One region of the Bradyrhizobium sp. UBA2491 genome, then DNA from elsewhere that is predicted to be linked to it. Evidence: riboswitches for the same ligand, from Rfam matches in the RefSeq annotation. Region 1 holds a riboswitch; each other region holds the start of a gene.
The links. Region 1 has a riboswitch for cobalamin ahead of B2W55_RS11725 (ribonucleoside-diphosphate reductase subunit alpha). Riboswitches for the same ligand answer to the same signal wherever they lie in the genome.
Positions count from the first base shown of each region.

Region 2: it holds a riboswitch for cobalamin, as region 1 does, so the genes downstream of both, B2W55_RS26940 (DUF1636 family protein) here and B2W55_RS11725 (ribonucleoside-diphosphate reductase subunit alpha) in region 1, are expected to answer to the same signal.
Region 3: it holds a riboswitch for cobalamin, as region 1 does, so the genes downstream of both, B2W55_RS05665 (TonB-dependent receptor) here and B2W55_RS11725 (ribonucleoside-diphosphate reductase subunit alpha) in region 1, are expected to answer to the same signal.

Region 1 covers NZ_DDOP01000039.1:83,331-90,371, reverse strand. The annotation lists gene B2W55_RS11730 (hypothetical protein) at 1-338, shown strand, start outside; cobalamin riboswitch at 455-675, shown strand; gene B2W55_RS11725 (ribonucleoside-diphosphate reductase subunit alpha) at 791-3,670, shown strand; gene B2W55_RS11720 (ribonucleotide-diphosphate reductase subunit beta) at 3,686-4,816, shown strand; gene B2W55_RS11715 (SDR family oxidoreductase) at 4,905-5,678, opposite strand; gene B2W55_RS11710 (LysR family transcriptional regulator) at 5,816-6,724, shown strand; gene B2W55_RS11705 (hypothetical protein) at 6,777-6,929, opposite strand.
Region 2 covers NZ_DDOP01000079.1:44,134-51,174, reverse strand. The annotation lists gene cobN (cobaltochelatase subunit CobN) at 1-3,082, opposite strand, end outside; gene cobW (cobalamin biosynthesis protein CobW) at 3,082-4,116, opposite strand; gene B2W55_RS26940 (DUF1636 family protein) at 4,113-4,487, opposite strand; cobalamin riboswitch at 4,579-4,789, opposite strand; gene cobO (cob(I)yrinic acid a,c-diamide adenosyltransferase) at 4,828-5,478, shown strand; gene B2W55_RS26930 (cobyric acid synthase) at 5,491-6,939, shown strand; gene cobD (threonine-phosphate decarboxylase CobD) at 6,941-7,041, opposite strand, start outside.
Region 3 covers NZ_DDOP01000017.1:89,346-96,386, reverse strand. The annotation lists gene B2W55_RS05690 (hypothetical protein) at 1-316, shown strand, start outside; gene B2W55_RS05685 (NAD(P)H-dependent oxidoreductase) at 326-901, opposite strand; gene B2W55_RS05680 (LysR substrate-binding domain-containing protein) at 992-1,879, shown strand; gene B2W55_RS05675 (amidohydrolase family protein) at 1,981-3,471, shown strand; gene B2W55_RS05670 (CobW family GTP-binding protein) at 3,473-4,402, shown strand; cobalamin riboswitch at 4,494-4,689, shown strand; gene B2W55_RS05665 (TonB-dependent receptor) at 4,797-7,041, shown strand, end outside.

The sequences.
Region 1 (7,041 bases):
TGCACTATCCCGTCGATGCCAAGACCATCGCCTGGGGTTTTGTGATCGGGGCTGCGGCCCTCGCCGGCACCGCGGCGGCATCCGCCGTCTTTCGCCAACTGCCCAGGAACCGCGTGGTGGGTACCTTCCTGCTCGCCTTCGTCGGCGCCTATGCTGGCTATGAAATCACGCTGTTGGCCGCCACGCCGGTCCTCGGCGGGGCCGGGGCATTCACCCCGGCCATCGTTGCGCGCATCGGGTTGCGCAGCGCGCTCTGGCTTGCCGGCTTGGTTGCGGCCTGCGAAATCGTCCGCTTGCTCAATCCGTTTGGTCGCCGACGCGCGGTGCGGCTGCCGTAGTAACCCTACGGGGTTCCAGGATGATTCATCCACAGACCCTTAACGAGGCTTTGGATAAGCATCGAAATATTTTGGATAGGCCGTCTGGTGGGCGTTGACACCCCAGCCCAAATCACACCAGATATAGGCGTCACGGTCTGCCATATCCCTAGATTTGGTGGCTAAGAGGGAAGCCGGTGAACTACGGGTTGATCCGTAAAAACCCGGCGCTGCCCCCGCAACTGTAAGCAGTGAGTTGTTCCCGATAGCTAAGTCACTGATGCCGCAAGGCATTGGGAAGACGAGGGAGCAATGACGACCTGCGAGCCAGGAGACCTGCCGCGACACCGAAATTACGTCCACGGGCGGGGTGTCCCGGCGGTCGCATGCAGAGCCGTGCCGGTGGCGCCAGCCGCCGGGTGATGCAGCGTCCCCTGACATCCAGTCCCAACAAACATCACGGGGTCTGCACGATGTCTCTCTCTCTCGATCGCGAAACAAAGCCAGCGTCAGTTGTCCTGCTGCGTCCGGAAGCGCTTGCCGCGCCGGAAGCCGCGCCGCCGATGCAGGTGATCCGCCGCAACGGCACGGTGTCGAGATTCGACGCCAGCAAGATCTCGGTGGCGATGACCAAGGCGTTCCTGGCGGTCGAGGGGCACACCGCCGCCGCGTCGCGCCGGGTGCATGAGATCGTCGAGCAGCTCACCGCCGAGGTCGTCACCGCGCTGTCGCGACGCATGAGCGAGGGCCGCACCTTCCACATCGAGGACGTGCAGGACCAGGTCGAGCTTGCGCTGATGCGCAGCGAGCACCACAAGGTGGCGCGGGCCTATGTGCTGTATCGCGACGAACGCACCAGGCAGCGTGCCGAGCAGGACGCGGCAAAGGCTGTTGCCAAGCCCGCGGCCGGTCCGACCATTCACGTCACGCTGCCCAATGGCAGCAAGGTGCCGCTCGACCACGCGCGGCTGGCGCTGATCATCAACGAGGCCTGCGCCGGCCTCGACGGCGTCGATGCGGCGCCCGTGGTCGCCGAGACCCAGCGCAACATCTATGACGGCATCAGCCAGGACGAGCTGGCGCTCGCCTCCGTGATGGCCGCCCGCACCCTGGTGGAGCAGGAGCCGAACTACACCTATGTCAGCGCGCGCCTGTTGCTCGACAAGCTGCGCACCGAGGTGCTGTCCTATGTGCTTGAGGTGCCGACCAGCGCCTCGCAGGCCGACATGGCAAGCCGCTACGCCGAGTACTTCCCGGCCTATATCAAGACCGGGATCAAGACCGAACTGCTCGACGCCGAACTCGGCCGCTTCGACCTGGCGCGGCTCGCCGCGGCGCTGAAGCCCGAGCGCGATCTGTCGTTCCAATTCCTCGGCTTGCAAACGCTGTACGACCGTTATTTCCTGCATGTCCGCGGCAACCGCATCGAGCTGCCGCAGGCGTTCTTCATGCGCGTCGCGATGGGCCTGGCGCTGCGCGAGATCGACCGCGAGGGCCGCGCGATCGAGTTCTACAATCTGTTGTCGTCGTTCGACTTCATGGCCTCGACGCCGACATTGTTCAATTCCGGCACCCAGCGGCCGCAGCTCTCGTCGTGCTTCCTGACAACCGTGGCCGACGATCTCGACGGCATCTTTAAGTCGGTCAAGGACAACGCGCTGCTGGCGAAATATTCCGGCGGGCTCGGCAACGACTGGACCCGCGTCCGCGGGCTCGGCGCGCACATCAAGGGCACCAATGGCGAGAGCCAGGGCGTGGTGCCGTTCCTCAAGGTCGCCAACGATACCGCGATCGCGGTCAACCAGGGCGGCAAGCGCAAGGGCGCGGTCTGCGCCTATCTCGAGACCTGGCATGTCGACATCGAGGAATTCCTCGATCTGCGCAAGAACACCGGCGACGACCGCCGCCGCACCCACGACATGAACACCGCGAACTGGGTGCCGGACCTGTTCATGCAGCGCGTCGAGGCCGACGGCGAATGGACGCTGTTCTCACCTGACGAGACGCCGGATTTGCACGATCTCTACGGCAAGCCGTTCGCCGAGCGCTACGCCCATTACGAGGCCAAGGCCGCGCGCGGCGAGATGCGGGTGTTCAAGCAGATTCGCGCCGTCGATCTCTGGCGCAAGATGCTGACCATGCTGTTCGAGACCGGTCATCCCTGGATCACCTTCAAGGACCCGTGCAATCTGCGCTCGCCGCAGCGCCATGCCGGCGTGATCCATTCCTCGAACCTCTGCACCGAGATCACGCTCAACACCTCGGACGACGAGACCGCGGTGTGCAATCTGGGCTCGATCAACCTCGCCAACCACATTCAGGACGGCAAGCTCGACGACGCCAGGCTGAAGGCGACGGTGACGACCGCGATGCGGATGCTCGACAACGTCATCGACATCAATTTCTATACCATCCCGGAGGCGCGCCGCTCCAATCTGCGGCATCGCCCGGTCGGTCTCGGCCTGATGGGCTTCCAGGATGCGCTGCATGCGCTGCGGATCGCGGTGGCGTCGGACGCGGCGGTTGCCTTCGCCGACCTCAGCATGGAGGCGATCTCCTACCATGCGATCTGGGCCTCCAGCGATCTCGCCGCCGAGCGCGGCCGCTATCCCTCGTTCGAGGGCTCGCTGTGGAGCCAGGGCATCCTGCCGATCGATTCGATCGACTTCGTTGCCGATGCCCGCGGCGGTGTCGCGATGGATCGCGCCTCGACCCGTGACTGGCCGACCCTGCGCGCCCGCGTCACGTCGGTCGGCATGCGCAACTCCAACGTGATGGCGATCGCGCCGACGGCGACGATCTCCAACATCTGCGGCGTCGCGCAGTCGATCGAGCCCGCCTACCAAAATCTCTATGTCAAATCCAACATGTCCGGCGACTTCACGGTGGTGAACGACTATCTGGTGCGCGACCTCAAGGCGCGGGGGCTGTGGGACGAGGTGATGGTCAACGACCTCAAATATTTCGACGGCAGCGTCGGCTCGATCGACCGCATCCCGGACGATCTCAAGGCGCTCTACGCGACCGCGTTCGAGATCGACTCAAGTTGGCTGCTCGAGGCCGCGGCGCGGCGGCAGAAGTGGATCGACCAGGCGCAGTCGCTCAACCTCTATATCGCCAATCCTTCCGGCAAGAAGCTCGATGCGCTGTATCGTCTGGCCTGGTCGCTGGGACTGAAGACCACCTACTACCTGCGTTCGCGCAGCGCGACCCATGTCGAGAAGTCGACGCTGAAGGGCACCGACGGCAAGCTCAACGCGGTGTCGTCGGTGGCGCTGGCATCACCGGCGCCGGATTTGTCGGGTGCGATCGCCTGCTCGATCGACAATCCCGACTGCGAAGCCTGCCAGTAAGAAGGATCAAAAAACATGCTCGACTGGTCAGAGACCACAGCCACCGCCAAGAAGGCACCGCCACCTGTCATGGCTGTGTCTGCCGCATCGACCGAGGCCGCCGGCCTCGGCGCCATCGACCGCCATGGCGGCCGCGTCTCGGTCGACGAGAAGCGGATGATCAACTGCCGCGCCGACGTCAACCAGCTGCTGCCGCTGAAATACAAATGGGCGTGGGAGAAATACCTCGCCGGCTGCAACAATCACTGGATGCCGACCGAGGTCTCGATGCAGGCCGACATCGCGCTGTGGAAGTCGCGCGACGGTCTCACCGAGGACGAGCGCCGCGCCATCAAGCGCAATCTCGGCTTCTTCGCGGCGTCGGAAAGCCTGGTCGCCAACAACATCGTGCTGGCGATCTACCGCCACCTCACCAACCCGGAGTGCCGGCAATATCTGTTGCGCCAGGCTTTCGAGGAGGCGGTGCATACCCACACCTTCCAGTACATCGTCGAAAGCCTCGGCCTCGATGAGGGCGAGCTGTTCAACATGTACCGCGAGGTGCCGTCGATCACCGATAAGGCGGCATGGGCGATCAAGCACACCCAGCATCTCGACGATCCCGACTTCAAGACCGGCACGCCGGCTGCCGACCAGGCGTTCCTGCGCGACCTCGTCGCGTTCTACGTGATCTTCGAGGGCATGTGGTTCTACACCGGTTTTGCGCAGATCCTCTCGCTCGGCCGTCGCAACAAGATGGTCGGGATCGCGGAGCAGTATCAGTACATCCTGCGCGACGAGAGCATTCACCTGAACTTCGGCATCGACGTCATCAACCAGATCAAGATCGAGAATCCGCACCTGTGGACGTCGGCGTTCCAGGACGAGATCCGCGGCATGATCCGCGAGGCGGCCGAGCTCGAGGCCGCCTACGGTCGCGATACGATGCCGCGCGGCTTCCTCGGGCTGAATGCCGTGCTGTGCGAGCAGTACATGCACTTCATCGCCAACCGGCGCTGCGCCCAGATCGGGCTGACGCCGGTGTTCGCGGAAGCCGAGAACCCGTTCCCATGGATGTCGGAAGCGATGGACCTGAAGAAGGAGAAGAACTTCTTCGAGACCCGCGTGATCGAATACCAGAACGGCGGCGCGCTGAGCTGGGATTGAGCGCATCGGCGCCCGTCATTCGGTAACTTGCCAGCGGGCCACGCAATGCGCGGCCCGCTTCATTTTCGTGAGTTAACGCCGGCGCGCCTTACTTCGTGGTGTAGCCTCCATTGACCAGGATGGTCTGGCCGGTCATCCACCAGCCCTCCGACACCAGCAGGCGAATCCACGGCACGATGTCCTTGATGTCGGTGAGGCCGGTCTTCGAGAAGCCGGACAGCGCCGCGGCCGATTTGTGATAGGCGACCGCATCGGCGCCCTCGGCCGGATAGAAGAACGGCGTGTCCATCGGGCCCGGTCCGATCGCGGTGACCGAGATGCCGCGCGCGCCGAACTCCTTCGATGCGGCGCGGGTGAAATGCTCGACCGGCGCCTTGGTGCCGGCATAGGCCGCGTAGTATGGCGTGTAGGCGCCGAGCAGCGATGTCACCAGCGTGCAGATCTTGCCGTTGTCGTTGACGTGGCGACCGGCCTCTTTGAGAAAGAAGAACGCCGTCTTGGCGTTGACCGCGCTCATCGCGTCATATTCGGCTTCGGAGATCTCGACCATCGGCTTCTTCAGCACCTTGCCGACGGTGTTGATCGCGATGTCGGGACGCCCGACTGCGGCAACTGCATCGGTGAACAGCTTCGCCATCGCGCCGGCGGCCGTGAGGTCAGCCTGCAAGGCAACCGCCTTGGCGCCCGCGGCCTGCACCGCCGCGACCGTCGCGTCGGCATCGGCCTTGGTCGCGGCGCTGTTGTAGTGGATCGCGATCGCCTTGGCGCCATGGGCGGCGAGATCGCGCGCGATCAGGCCGCCGAGATTCTTGGCGCCGCCGGCGATGATGACGGTCTTGTCCTTGATGCTGTGGTCGGTCATTGGCGTTTCGCCTCTCCGGATGGTGCGGCCACGCCCTGCGGCCGCTTTCTGGAGAGGACGATATCGTCTAGGATTGGCAGATAAAGCTACCAATTCTGACCTCACTTGTCAGAAATTGCGAACAATTGGAGCCGATTCTGGACCGTATCGATCTTTTCCGCATCTTCGCCCGCGTCGTCGAATGTTCGAGCTTCACGCGGGCGGCCGACACGCTTGGCGTGCCGCGCTCGTCGGTTTCGTCGGCGGTGGCGGAGCTGGAGCAACGCGTCGGCGCACGGCTGCTGCATCGCACGACGCGCAAGGTATCGCCGACCCATGACGGCGCGGCGTTCTACGAACGGTGCCTGCGCCTCGTCGCCGATGTCGAGGATGCCGAAACGCTGTTCCGTCAGGCCGCGGCCGAACCATCGGGCCGGCTCCGGGTCGACGTGCCCGGGAGGATCGGGCGCCTGATCATCGCGCCGGCGCTGCCGGCTTTCCTCGATCGCCATCCGCAGATCGAGATCGATCTCGGCGTCACCGACCGTGCCATCAACCTGATCGAGGATAGCGCCGACTGCGTCGTGCGCGTCGGCGCGCTCGGCGATTCCGCACTGATCGCGCGACCGCTCGGCAATCTGACGCTGATCAATGTCGCAAGCCCGGCCTACCTCGCCCGCCACGGCTCGCCGCGAATACCTGACGAGCTCGCCGCGCATTGGGCGGTCAACTACGCCTCACCATCAACCGGCCGCATCGAGCAATGGGAGTGGTGCGAGCAGGGCGCCTCGCGTACGACAGCGGTGCGCGGCCGCGTCACGGTCAACAGCGCCGAGGCTTATATCGCCTGCTGCCTCGCCGGTCTCGGCTTGATCCAGATTCCGGCCTACGACGTGAAGCGACATCTCGATGCCGGCGAGCTCGTCGAGGTGATGCCACATCACCGCGCAGCGCCGATGCCGATGACCCTGCTCTATCCGCATCGCCAGCATTTGTCGCGGCGGTTGCAGGTGTTCGCGGATTGGCTGACGGCGCTGTTGAAGGAGAAGCTGCGCGTCGCGGGCTGAGCGAATTTCCCGTCGGGCTTCTCCGCGATGGCCGCGCAGAAGGCGCGGCGCGTCATCGCCCGCGGTTGCCGGCGCGGGTCGCGGCCGCCGTTCTCGCACTAGCCGGCTCGACCTTGGGTTGGAAGAACAAGCGGGGCGCCACCGAGACCAGTCCGAAGGTCATTCCGAGGAATGCCAGGAACGTATCGAGATAATTGAACTCCATTTGAGTTGCCTCCATTCGGCTTGCACAGACTTGGCGAGGTGCTTGGGCCCGGTGCAATGCGTTCGATGGACCAGATATGGTCCGATACATTACTCGGTGCAATATAAACATT
Region 2 (7,041 bases), on a different contig from region 1:
GGTCGAACAGATGCGGCGGCACCGCGCCGGCGAGATGGGCAAATGCCGCCATATGCTCCAGCGTCGCAGTGATCTCGGCAGCGCCGCGGAAGCCATGGCGCATCATGCCTGCGATCCATGCCGGATTGGCGGCGCGTGCCCGCACCACCCGCGAGATTTCCTCGGTCAGCGAGCGGGCATGCGGCTGATCCGGCCGGGTCGCGTCGAGGTGATAGAGCGACGGGATCTTGGTGCCCAGCCGGACAGCAGCCGCTGCAATGCCGGCCTCATGCGCGGCATAATCCGCCGCCAGCAGCAGGTCGGTCTCAGGCAGATCCTGGGTATGCACGAAACTGTCGGCAGCACCGAGCCGCGCCTCGATGCCTTCGCGATCGGGGCGGATCTCGCCATCGGACGCAATCGCCCAGGAGGACGCCGACAACCACGCTTCGCCGGCGGCGTCACGGGCCTCCGGCGTGAAGACATAGGCTAGCGACGCGATGCCGACGCCATAATGCCCGGGGCGCGGACCGAACACGCGCGCGATGCGCTGCCGGTAAGGATTCTCGTCCGCTTCATCGCTGCGTTCGGACAAGGCTTCCGTGGCAGCCTCGAACAATTGGGCAAGCCCCGAAAACACGTCGCGGAACAAGCCCGATACGCGCAGCGTCACGTCGATACGGGGACGGCCGAGCTCCGCCGGCGCGATGATGTCGTAGCCGGTCACCCGACCCGATCCGTGATCCCAGCGCGGCGCGATGCCGGCGAGATGCAGCGCCATGGCAAAATCCTCGCCGGCGGTGCGCATGGTCGACGAGCCCCAGAGATCGATGACGAGCCCTTTCGGCCAGTCGCCGTGATCCTGCAAATGACGGCGCAGCAGTTCCTCGGCGAGCTTCACGCCTTGCGCATGCGCCGACGGCGTCGGCACCGCGCGCGGATCGACCGCGTACAGATTGCGGCCGGTCGGCAGCACGTCGCTGCGCCCGCGATAGGGCGAGCCTGACGGCCCCGGCGCAACCCGCCGGCCGGCGAGCGCATCGAGCAACGCGGCCTTCTCCGCTTCGCCGCAAGCGCCCTGCCCGAAGACGTGCAGGCCGTCGCCGAACTGGCTCTCCTTGAGATCGCAGACGAAGCGGTCGATTTGCGGAATCGCCTCGGCCGCCGAGACCGACGCCGCAAGACCCAGATCATCCTCGAGGCCCGCGATGCGTGCCTCCTCGCGGATCGCAGCGATCAGGCGCTGCCGTCGGGCGGGATCGAGACCGTCGGCAGTCGAATATTCATCGAGCAAGCGCTCGAGCGCACGCAGGCTTTCCGGCACCGCGGCTTGTGCCAGCGGCGGCGGCAAGTGACCGATCGTCACGGCGCCGATCCGGCGCTTGGCCTGCGCCGCCTCGCCGGGGTCGTTGACGATGAAGGGATAGACAACCGGCAGATCGCCGATCAACGCTTCCGGCCAACACGCCGATGACAGCGCAACCGATTTGCCGGGCAACCATTCCAGCGTGCCATGCGCGCCGATGTGGACGACGGCATCGATAGCCTGCTGCCGGAGCCAGAGATGGAACGCGACATAGGCATGACGCGGCGTGCGCGACAGGTCGTGATAGTCGGCATCGCGGTGCCCGACATCACCGCGCTCCGGTTGAACGGCGATGACCGACTTGCCGCATCGGATCGCGGCGAAATGAAAGGCGCCGTCACGGCAATCGGGATCATCCTCTGGTGCTCCCCACGCGCGCGCCAGATCATCTTGGAGCTGCTCGGGAAGACTGGCGAGCGCCTTGCGATATTCGCGCACGTCCCAAGCCAGTTTACGGCGCAAGAGCGCGTCGCCCGGCGACCTCACCGGCTCGACGTCAAATCCCGCCGCCGCAAGATCCGCCAGCAACGCCTCGACCGAGGCCAGCGCATCGAGGCCGACGGCATGCGCGATCTGATGCGGACGGCCCGGATAATTCGAGAGCACCAGCGCAAGCTGCTTGTCCTGCGCGGACTTGCCGGCAAGACGGTGCCAGGCAGCGACACGCGCGACGATCGCCGCGACGCGCCCGGCATCCGGCCGATGCGCGAGATGCGCGAATTGCAGATCGGGATCGCGCTCGCCCGGCTGCTTGAAACTCACGACGCCCGCGAACAGGCGGCCGTCGACCTCCGGCAGCACCACGTGCATCGCGAGATCGCCGGGCGACAGGCCGCGCAGCGACAAGGCCCAATCCTCGCGCCGCGCGGTGGATAGCGCGACCTGGAAGACAGGACACGATGCGGCGTCGAACGGCGTCTTGCCGTCCTCGCCAGCCGCGGAGAACGCGGTCGCATTGACGATGGCGGCCGGCGCGCATGGTGCGAATTGCGCCCGCAGCCAATCGGCGACGCCCGCCGCCTTCAACGAGGTGACGAAGATCCCGTGGGCGTCAAAGCCCTTCGCGCGCAACGCATCGATCAATGCATCGACCGGCGCGGTGTCGCCGGCCGCGAGATAGGAGCGATAGAACGTCACCAGCGCCCGCGGCCGGCCATCCGATGCCGGCAGCGCCGCGACGGCGCCACGGGAGAGATCGTAAACGCCGGTCTCGGGAAGATCGATCTCGCCGACGACAGGCCCGGCATAGAGTCCGGACGCCAGCGCCAGTTGCGATATCACCGCCTGCGCGGCAACCGGCCCCCCCTTGTCGCACAACACCTTGAGCCGTCGCAGCGCGGAGACCGGCAAGGTCGAGAACTCATCCAGCCGCAGATCGTCGCGGCCGTCCGCCGGCAGCACCACCAGGGCGATGCCGCGCTCCTTCGCCAGCCGATGCACCGCGGCCAGGCCGTAGGACCAGTAGGGCTCGCCACCGATCAGACGGATGAGAATGCCGCGCGCATGAGCGAGCGTCCGCTCGATATAGGTATCGACCGACAGCGGATGGCGCAGCTCCGCGAGATTGGCGAGCCGCAGCGACGGTAACGCGGCGCGTCCCCGCCGCCAGCCGGCTGCGAAGGCCGCGAGATCGCTGTCGGAAAACGACAACACCACGAGATCGGCCGGATCCTGGCCGAGGTCCCTTGGTGTCGCGGTCTCCTCAAGGCCGCGACTCTCGCGGAAGATGACATGCATCAGACACCAAGCCGGGCCCTGATCGCCGCTTCATCGATGTCGCCATGCTCGCCGATCACGACCAGCTTCGATTGCCGGGGCCGCGCACCCCACGGCGTATCGAACTGATGCCGCACCCGCTCGCCGACCGACTGCACCAGCAGGCGCATCGGCTTTCCCGCGACCGCGATGTAGCCCTTGGCGCGCAGCACGTTCTGCTCGCGCGCCAGCCCTTTGATCGAGGCCACCAGCGCATCGATATCGGCGATCTCCGGAAGATCGATCACCACCGAATTGAAATCGTCGTGCTCATGTTCCTCTTCGCCGTCGTGATGCGACGGACGCGACGCGAGATCATTTTCCGCCGCCGCACCGAGACCCAGGATCACGCGCGCATCGATCGTGCCGTCGACCACGGGCAGCATCGGCACCTCACGCGGCATCTCGGCGGCAATCACCTGCTTCGCCGCCTTGATCCCCTCGGCGCCAGCGAGATCGGCCTTGGTCAGCAGCACGATGTCGGCGCAGGCGATCTGGTCCTCGAACACTTCCGAGAGCGGCGTCTCGTGGTCAAGGTTGTCGTCAGCGGCGCGCTGCGCATCGACGGCGACCGGATCCGGCGCAAAACGACCGGCAGCGACCGCCTCGGCATCGGCCAGCGCGATCACGCCGTCGACGGTGATCCGCGAGCGGATCTCCGGCCAGTCGAACGCCTTGAGCAGCGGCTTCGGCAGCGCAAGCCCCGAGGTCTCGATCACGATGTGATCGGGCTTCACGGGACGCGCCAGCAGTTGCTCCATCGCCGGGATGAAATCGTCGGCGACGGTGCAACAGATACAACCATTGGCGAGTTCGACGATGTTCTCGGTCGGACAATTGGCGTCGGCGCAGGATTTCAGGATATCGCCGTCGACCCCTTCGCTGCCGAATTCGTTCACCAGCACCGCGAGCTTCTTGCCGTTGGCGTTGCGGATCAGATGCTGGATCAGCGTGGTCTTGCCGGATCCGAGAAAGCCGGTCACGACGGTGACGGGGACTTTGGTGAGCGTTGTCATTCAGCGGCCTCCGGCACGACGGCAATGGGTGGAATGCGGGCAAGCGACTGCTTGCGAAAGATTTCTGGTCGGCTGCGCCACGGCGCGATGCCATCCGGCGCCGCCGCATAGGCGGACGCGCCGGCGATCACGTCCTTTGCATTGGCCTCCGACAGGCGGCCATAGACATAGGACCACCGTCCGGGCGCGCTGAGCGCGACCGAGCAGCCCTGGCTGCACGCCGACAGGCATTCGACGGGAACCAGATTGACCCCATCAGGCACGCCGGCGTCGCGAATCGCGGCGTGCAGACGTGCGCCCGGCGTGGTTTCACCTTCGGCCACCGTCTGGCCGGCGCGGCAAGTGATGCAGACATGAAGTGTAACGCTCATCGCTCTTCCCGAATTGGCAGTTGGAGGCGATGAGGCAAACGAACCAACCAATGGAGGCTCGTTCCCCGTCGCGGAACACCCCCGTCCGCCGGTCTCAATTGCTGCACTGGCAGGTCTCCCGGCTTGCGGAGCAGGCTGTCGCCCTTCGATCCCCGCCTTCCCGATTTCCGTGGAAATCAGTGGCCTTGGACATCTCTCCGGTCACGGTCGCGGGGGCGGCTGCGCTTCGGGCCCGAACCTGAGCCCTATCGCATTCCCTCTTCGCCTGTCGTAGGACAGGAACCAGCGCGGGCCCACCATTCGTCCAAGCCCAGTACTTGTCAAGCCAAAGGAATATCACATGATTTCTGAACAGGGTGGCGAGCGCGAGGACGCCGGCAGCGAGGCTTCGCTGGAGGCGCGCCACACGGCCAAAATGGCGAAAATCAAGGTCGCCCGGGACCGCATCATGGCGACCAAGAGCGGCGAAAAGGGCCTGATCATCGTTCATACCGGCGCCGGCAAGGGAAAATCATCGTCGGCCTTCGGCATGATCGTGCGCTGCGTGGCCCATGGCTTTCCTTGCGCGGTGGTGCAGTTCATCAAGGGCGCCTGGGATACCGGCGAGCGCCGGTTGCTGACCGGGCATTTCGGCGAGCTCTGTCAATTCCACGCGATGGGCGAAGGTTTCACCTGGGAGACCCAGGATCGCGCCCGCGACATCGCGGCAGCGCAGGCCGGCTGGGAGAAGGCCAAGGAGCTGATCGCGGACGAAAACCTGCGCATGGTCGTGCTCGACGAGATCAACATCGCGCTGCGCTACGACTATCTGGCGATCGCAGACGTGGTCGATTTCCTGAAGACGTCGAAGCCGGCGATGACCCATGTCGTGCTCACCGGGCGCAACGCCAAGGACGAGTTGATCGAGATCGCCGATCTCGTCACCGAGATGACCCTGGTGAAGCATCCGTTCCGCTCTGGCATCAAGGCCCAGCCGGGCGTCGAATTCTAAGAGCCCAACGCCATGGCGCGCGCATTGATGATCCAGGGGGCAGGTTCCGACGTGGGCAAGTCGCTCATCGTCGCGGGCCTCGCGCGTGCCGCCATGCGGCGCGGCCTGCGCGTGCTGCCGTTCAAGCCGCAGAACATGTCGAACAATGCGGCCGTGACCATCGACGGCGGCGAGATCGGACGCGCGCAGGCCTTGCAGGCCCTCGCCGCCGGCGTCGAGCCGCACACCGACATGAACCCGGTACTGCTGAAGCCGGAGACCGATGTCGGCGCCCAGATCATCGTGCACGGCAAGCGGATCGCGACCGCACGCGCGCGCGAATATGCCGCGATGAAACCGTCGCTGATGGGTGCCGTGGTGGAAAGTTTCGACCGCCTCAAGGCACGCACCGACCTGGTGCTGGTCGAAGGCGCCGGCAGCCCCGCCGAGGTCAATCTGCGCAAGGCCGACATCGCCAATATGGGCTTTGCGCGCAAGGCCGACGTGCCGGTGGTGCTGGTCGGCGACATCGACCGCGGCGGCGTGATCGCACAGCTCGTCGGCATCAAGACGGTGATCGATCCCGACGATGCCGCGATGATCCAGGGTTTTGTCATCAACAAGTTCCGCGGCGATCCGACGCTGTTCGACGACGGCTACCGGCTGATCGAAGCCCGTACCGGTTGGCGCGGCTTTGGCGTGCTGCCGTGGTTCGGCCGCGCCGGCGAGCTTCCGGCCGAAGACGCGCTCGGGCTGGGCGAGGCGCGCAAGCCCGGCCAGTGCAAGATTGCGTTTCTGGCGCTGTCGCGGATCGCCAATTTCGACGACCTCGATCCGTTGAAGCTCGAGCCCGGTGTCGATCTCGTGATGGTGCGTCCGGGCGAAGCCATCCCTGGTGATGCAAAACTCGTCATCCTGCCCGGCTCGAAATCGACCCGCGGCGACCTCGCGTTCCTGCGCGCGCAGGGCTGGGAGATCGATCTCTTGGCGCATCATCGCCGCGGCGGCCATGTGCTCGGCCTGTGCGGCGGCTACCAGATGCTCGGGCGGAGCGTCGCCGATCCCGATGGGATCGAAGGTCCCGCCGGCGAAACGCCCGGCCTCGGATTGCTCGACGTCACGACCGTCATGACCGAGCAGAAGACGTTGACCCGCGTCAGCGCGGTCCATGCCGCAACCCGTCAGCCGATCAGCGCCTACGAAATCCATATCGGGCACACCGACGGGGCGGATCGCGCGCGGCCGTTCGCATCGATCGACGGCGCGGCGGAAGGCGCCGTTTCCGCCGATGGACGCGTCCACGGCAGCTATCTGCACGGCCTGTTCGCCTCGGACGATTTCCGCAAGGCGTTCCTTGCGCGACTCGATATCGCGGCCGCGGATCAGCCCTACGGTGCCAGGGTCGAAAGCGCGCTCGACGCGCTGGCCGGGCACATCGAGAGCCATCTCGATGTCGAGGGCCTGCTGGCGCTGGCGCGCTAGATTATCCGCGCGCCAGCACGGCAGAGAGCCGCGACCATTCGGCTTCGTTGCCCGGCAGGCCGAGGCGCAACCATCCCGGCTGTTGCTGGAAAACCCGCGACC
Region 3 (7,041 bases), on a different contig from region 1:
GCTCGATGACGCCGACCGGATGCACGTGCTGGCGGTGGCCGGCGAACTCGATCGGTTGAGTGGCGCCGCCGACGTCTCGTTCAGCTTCTTCCGCAGGACGACCGCGGAGCTGTGCCACGCGATCTCCGGACGCCACATACAGGCTGAGGCGGTGCTACGGGGCTTCGAGGCCCAGATCGACAATCCCCGGCTGCGGCGTGCGTTCGAGGCGGCGATCGCGAAAGACCGGACGCCGCCAAGGATGGTTCCAGGTCGGGCGAGGTCCGGCGACGATCTCTGGAGAGGATTGCCGCCGCGGCGCGCTGCACGGGCTTGAGCAGCCGGCCTATGCCGCCTGCTTGAGGGGAGCCGGCGTGGATGCGATCCAGTCTTCGAGCTTGGCGACATAGTCTGCGGTTGCGGCTTCGAGCGCCTGCTGCGAAAGCCGGTCCGATTCGTACATGATGAAGGGATCGGACCACGGCAGCCCGCAGCGATGCGCCGTGGCGCGCAGCGGCGCAAGCAAGTCCATCATCGGAAACATGTTGCGGCCGCCGGTGCGATAGGCGTCGTGCACGTTGCCGGCGGTCGCCGCCACCATCAGCGGGGTTCCTTCGAGCAACCGGCCCTCCGTCTCATAGGCGACGTAGAATATCCGCGTCAGGACCGCGTCCTGCCATGCCTTCAGCAGCGCCGGGGTGGAGTACCACTGGATCGGAAACTGCAGCACGATGCGGTCGGCGGCGAGCAGGCGGGCGGCTTCGCGCTCACCGTCCCGGAACATGTCGATGTCGCCGGGATACAGTGCCTGCATGTCGACGACCTCGACACCGGGCAGGCTGGCCGCGGCGGCCGCCAGCGCGGCGTTGGCCTTGGATTGCGAGAGATCGCGGTGAAAGACGAGAATGAGGGTCTTGGTCATGTGGTCGGCTCCTGTGCGTTGATGGAGCGAGCATGCGGCAGACGCATAAATTACTCCAATCGATAATAAATCTACTGTATTATCTGTTCTATGAATTTACGGTCGCTCGACCTCAACCTCCTCGTGATCCTGGACGCCTTGCTGGACGAGGCCCATGTCAGCCGCGCCGCCGACCGGCTCGGGCTGTCGCAACCGGCGACGTCGGCGGCCCTGCAACGCTGCCGCGAGCTGTTCCGCGACGATCTGCTCGAGCGCGGCCGGGGCACGATGTATCTGACGCCGAAGGCCGAGACGTTGCGCGCGCCGTTGAAATCGCTGCTCGCGGGTCTGACCGAACTGGTCGATCCGCCGCAGGTGCGGCTCGCCGACATTCGCCAGGTCTTGCGCATCTCCATGACGGATTACCCCGCCCTGCTCGTCGTCCCGCCGTTGCAGCAGGAATTGCAACGCTCGGCTCCCGGGATCGATCTGGTGATCCAGCCCTGGCATGGCGCCGACGCCGCGCGCGCGGCGTTGATCGACGGCAGCAGCGATCTCGCCGTTTCGGTGTTTCCGCCGGCCGAAGACGACCTCCATCGCCAGGAGGTCATGGTCGAGCACTACGTCGTGGCGATGCGGGCGCGGCATCCGGCTGCGAAGGCGTTCAATCTCAAGACATGGCTTGCCTATCCTCATGTTCTCGTCTCCGGCCGTGGTGACAACCGCTCGCCGCTCGATGCCGAGCTCGCGAGCCGGCATTTGTCGCGGCGGATCGGGCTCGTGGTCCCGACCTTTCAGATGGTGCCAAGCCTGCTGCGCGGCTCCAACATGATCGCGATGCTTCCCTCGCGGGTGGTCGCCGATTTCAGCGGGTTGGTCTCATTTCCGCCGCCGATCAAAGCGGCAGGATTTTCCCTGCATCTGGCCTGGCACCGGCGCCGCGCGAAGGATGCTGCGCTACAACATGTCGCGACGATCCTTGCCGGGTTGCTGCGATAAGAGCGATGCAATTTTGGCTGTTGGCGCCGGATGGCGCCGGTCGTAAGCGTTGATGGGGCCGTTGGTCGAGGCTTCATTTTGGACATGCGGAGAATGGCGAGATGGGTGGTCTGGTGATCAGCGGTGGCCGAGTGGTGGATCCAGCCAGCGGGATGGACGCGATCGGCGATGTCGCCGTGGTCGACGGCAAGATCGCGGCTGTTGGCACCGGGCTTGGCGGCGCCGAGCGGCAGATCGACGCGACCGGGCTCGTGGTGGCGCCCGGCTTCATCGACCTGCACGCGCATGGCCAGACCATTCCGGCCGATCGCATGCAGGCCTTCGACGGGGTCACGACATCGCTCGACCTCGAGGCCGGCGTGCTGCCGGTCGCATCCTGGTACAAGCGGCAGGCCGAAAAGGGGCGGGTGCTGAATTACGGCGCCGCGGCCAACTGGGCGTTCGCCCGGATCGGCGCGATGACCGGCTCCAATTCGGAGAGCTCGCTGGAATCGTTCGGCAGCGCGATGCGCGACCGCCGCTGGATCGACAATGTGGCGACGGAGGGCGAAGTCGGCGGCATTCTCGAACGTCTCGCCAACGGCCTGAACGAGGGCGGCATCGGCATCGGCATCCTCAACGCCTATGCGCCCGGCGCCGGCGTGCAGGAATTGACCGCGGTGTGCCAGCTCGCCGCCAATCACGCGGTGCCGACCTTCACCCACGTCGCCTACATGTCGCGGATCGACCCCGAAAGCGCGGCAGAGGCTTATATCCGCCTGATCGGCTATGCCGGCGCCACCGGCGCGCATATGCACATCTGCCATTTCAACTCGTCGAGCAAGACCGACATCGAACGCTGCGTCGCGCTGATCGCGAAGGCACAGGCGCAGGGCCTGCCGATCACGGTCGAGGCCTATCCCTATGGCACCGGCTCGACGGTGCTGGCGGCGACCTTCTTCAGCGATCCAAAATTCGAGGAGCGCAACGGCCTCGGCTACGATTCGGTGCAGCGCGTCACCGACGGTCATCGCTTCGGCAGCCGCGAGGAGCTGCTGGCGGCGCAGGCCGCGGAGCCCTCCACGCTGGTGCTGTGGCATGTGCTCGACATCGAGAACAACTCGCATCATCGCGACCTGCTCGACATGGCGGTGCTGTATCCGGGCGGCGCGATCGCCTCCGACGCGATGCCGTGGACGCTGTCGGATGGCCGCCCCTACACCGGCGATGCCTGGCCGCTGCCGGACGACGCCACCTCGCATCCGCGTTCGGCGGGGTGCTTCACCCGTTTCATCCGCGAATGGGTGCGCGAGCGCAAGAAGGTGTCGCTGCTCGAAGGCATCCGCAAATGCGCGCTGATCCCGGCCGAGATCCTGTCGGCGAGCACGCCGGCGATGCGCGCCAAGGGCCGGCTGCAGGCGGGCGCCGATGCCGACGTCGTGGTGTTCGACTACGAGACGCTGAGCGATCGCGCGACCTTCTCCGCCATGAATCGCCCGGCGGAAGGCGTACGGCACCTCGTGGTCAGCGGCCAGCCGCTGATCAAGGATGGCGTGCTCGACGTCGCGGCACGTCCCGGCCGGCCGGTGCGCCGGCCCGTCACCGGGGCCTGACGTGCCGGTCCCGATCCTGCTGGTCGCGGGCTTCCTCGGGGCGGGCAAGACCACGGTCGTCAACCATCTGCTGGCGCATGCGCAAGGCCGGCGCATCGCCGCGGTGGTGAACGACTTCGGCGCGATCAACATCGACGCTGAGTTGATCGCCGGCGCCAGCGATGGCGTGGTCAGCCTGAGCAATGGCTGCATCTGCTGCACGCTGGAAGGCGACCTGCTGCGCACGCTCGCAACCCTGCTGCGGCGTGATCCGCGTCCCGAGTTCATCGTGATCGAGACCAGCGGGATCGCCGATCCCGCCGACATCGTGCGCAACCTGATGGATCCGGTGATCTGGAAGGAGGCGCCGCTGGAGACGGTGCTGTGCGTGGTCGACGCGACGCAGCCGGTGACCGCGCTGGATGATGCGCTGCTGCGGTCGCAATTGCGGGCGGCGGACATCGTCGCGCTGAGCAAGATTGATCTCGCCGACGCAGCCGCGTGCGCCGCGATCCGCGATGCCGTCCGCGCCGTGCGTCCGGCGGCGGTCGTGGTCGATGCCGTGCACGGCGAGGTGCCGGCGGCGTTGCTGTTCCCGGCGGATCTCGATCATGTGCCGGTGCTGCGAGAGATTACGCCGAGACGGCCGGCAGCGGACCGGTTCGAGACACTGAGCTGGACGTCGGAGCGGCGGGTGCTCCTGCCGCGATTGCAGCAGGCGATCGGCAGGCTGGCGCCGAAGCTCGCGCGGGCGAAGGGGTTGTTCGAAACGGTCGAGCAGCCCGGCCGGCCGATGGTATTTCAACTGGCCGGCGGACGCGCGACATTGACCGCGGGCGGGGCGCCGGCGGCCGGGGTGCCGCGGACGCGCATCGTGTTCATCGCCGAGATGGGCGCGCTGTCGCGCGGCGAGATCGATGCGATTATGGACGGCTGCGTCGAGGCACCATGAAATGACGGCAATCAATAGTGACGTTGCAGCAACGCTTGTCCGCAAAGCATGTGTGCGGTGATCACAGCGAATTGACAGCCCGATGAGCAGCTCTTAATCGTTTGTCGACGGTTCCCTTCGGGGATCAAAAGGGAATGCGGTGCGAGGGAAACCCCAATGCCGCAGCTGTCCCCGCAACTGTAAACGGCGAGCCTTTCGTCAATTTGCCACTGGGCTGTCAGGCCCGGGAAGGCGTCGACAGGCGATGACCCGTGAGCCAGGAGACCTGCCGTCAGTCGTGGTCACACGCGAGCACATCGGGCGGGGGCGTCCTGGTGGGATCGGAACGTTGCTCGTTGAGCAATGCGCCAGTCCGCGTTCGCGGTGACGTGCCACGTTACCGCGAGTTTCCTTGATGTCGTCATCGTCTTCCGTTGCGCTGGGGCTGCGCCTCGGTTTGTTCTGCTCATTGTCGTCGCTGCTGCTGCCGGCCGAGGTGCTGGCGCAGTCCGCTCCTGCAACGAAACTCGATCCGATCGAAGTCTCGCCTTCGGCCGCGGCCAAGCCGAAACCCGCTGCGCAAGCAGCCAATACCGCAACCACATCGCGACCGAGGTCCCGCCGTGCAACGACCGCGGTGGCGGGCGGCGCGCCGCAGCCCGCGGCCGCATCGTCTGCATCGACATCGGGATCGCCATCGCCGACGCTGAATGCCACCAAGCCGGGAACCACCGGCAGCCGGCTCAATCTGACGCCATTGCAGACGCCGGCCAGCGTGGAGATCATCACGGCGCAGACCATCCAGGAACGCGGCCAGCATAATGTGCTCGATGCCGTCACGCAGAATGCGGCCGGCTTCATCGCGACGCCGGCGCCCGGCAATGGCGGGCTGTCGTTCAGCGACCGCGGCTTTGCTGGCAGCAACTCGGTGATGACGCTCTATGACGGAACACGCTTCTATATCGGCTCCGGCACGCTGACGTTTCCCTACGACACCTGGTCCACGGATCGCATCGAGGTGCTGCGTGGGCCGGCCTCGGTGTTGTACGGCGAAGGCGCGATCGGCGGCGTCATCAACGTCGTTCCGAAGAAGCCGCAGAGCACGCCTTACAACGCGGCCGAGGTCTCGCTCGACAGCAACATGACGCGACGGCTGTCGGTGGACAGCACCGGTCCGATCAGCCCCAATGTGTCCTACCGGGTCAACGCCACCGGCAACATGTCGGACGGCTGGGTCGATCGCGACAAGACATCGAATGTGGTGATCTCAGCTGCCGTGCGTGCGCAGGTGTCGGAAAGTCTCGCCTTCACGCTTTCCGAAGATTACGGCGACCGCAGTCCGTCACGCTACTTTGGCACCCCGCTGATCAATGGCTCGATCCAGGATGCGCTACGCTTCAAGAACTACAACGCGCTCGACAGCACGATCCGCTATCAGGACAGCTGGACCCAGTTCAAGACCGAGTGGGATGTCGCCGACGGCATCAAGATCAACAACACCCTGTATTACCTGACCAGCGAGCGGCACTGGCGTGATATCGAGAACTACACCTGGAATCCCAAGACCCAGCTGCTCGACCGCAACAACTATATCGAAATCTTCCACGACCAGAAGCAGGTCGGCAACCGAATGGATGCGACCTTCAACGGTCACGTCTTCGGGCTTGCGAACCAGTTTGTTGCCGGGTTCGACGTCAACCACATCGACTTCACCCACACCAACAACTCGCCCTATAGCGGTACATCGTCGGTCAATCCCTACGTCTTCGATCCCGGTTCATTCTTCGCGACGACGTCTCCGACCGCGCCCGGCTTCAACTCGATCGTGAATCAGTACGCGCTGTTCGCCGAGGATCGTCTGTCGCTGACCGATCAATTGTCGCTCGTCACTGGCGTCAGATATGATCGCCCCGATATCGATCGCACCGACTACAGGACGCCGGCGAACAGCTTTGGCGTTTCGCTGTCCGGCACCAGCTGGCGCACCGGGTTGGTCTACGAGCCGATCAAGAACCTCGCGTTCTACGGTCAGTACGCGGTCGGCGTCGATCCGGTCACCAACCTGATCTCGCTGACGACATCGCAGAAAACCTTCCAGCTTGCGACCGGCAAGCAGACCGAGATCGGGGTCAAGCAGTCGTTCTGGGGCGGACGCGGCGAGTGGACGCTGGCGGGCTATGAGATCGTCAAGACCGGCCTGACCATTCCCGATCCAAGCAATCCGACCGCCGGCCTGGCGTTGCAGATCGGTCAGCAATCTTCCCGCGGGGTCGAGGGATCGATCGGGCTGGCGCTGAACGATGGCTGGCGCGTCGATGCCAATCTTGCGCTGCTGCGCGCCAGATACGACAACAACAGCCAGGTGGTCGGTGGCAAGGTGGTCAGCTACAATGGCAATGTGCCGGTCAACGTGCCGCAGCAGGTTTCCAACGTCTGGCTGACCTGGGATTTTGCGCCCAATTGGTCGGTCTATGGCGGCGTGCAGATCGTCGGTGCCATGTACTCGGACCTTGCCAACACCCAGTTGCGGCCCGGATACAATGTGGTCAATGGCGGCATCAGGTGGAAGCCGGATGATCGGACCACGGTCGCGTTCCGGGTCTACAATCTGTTCGACAAGGTCTATGCGGTGACCTCCAACGGCACGGGACAATGGCTGC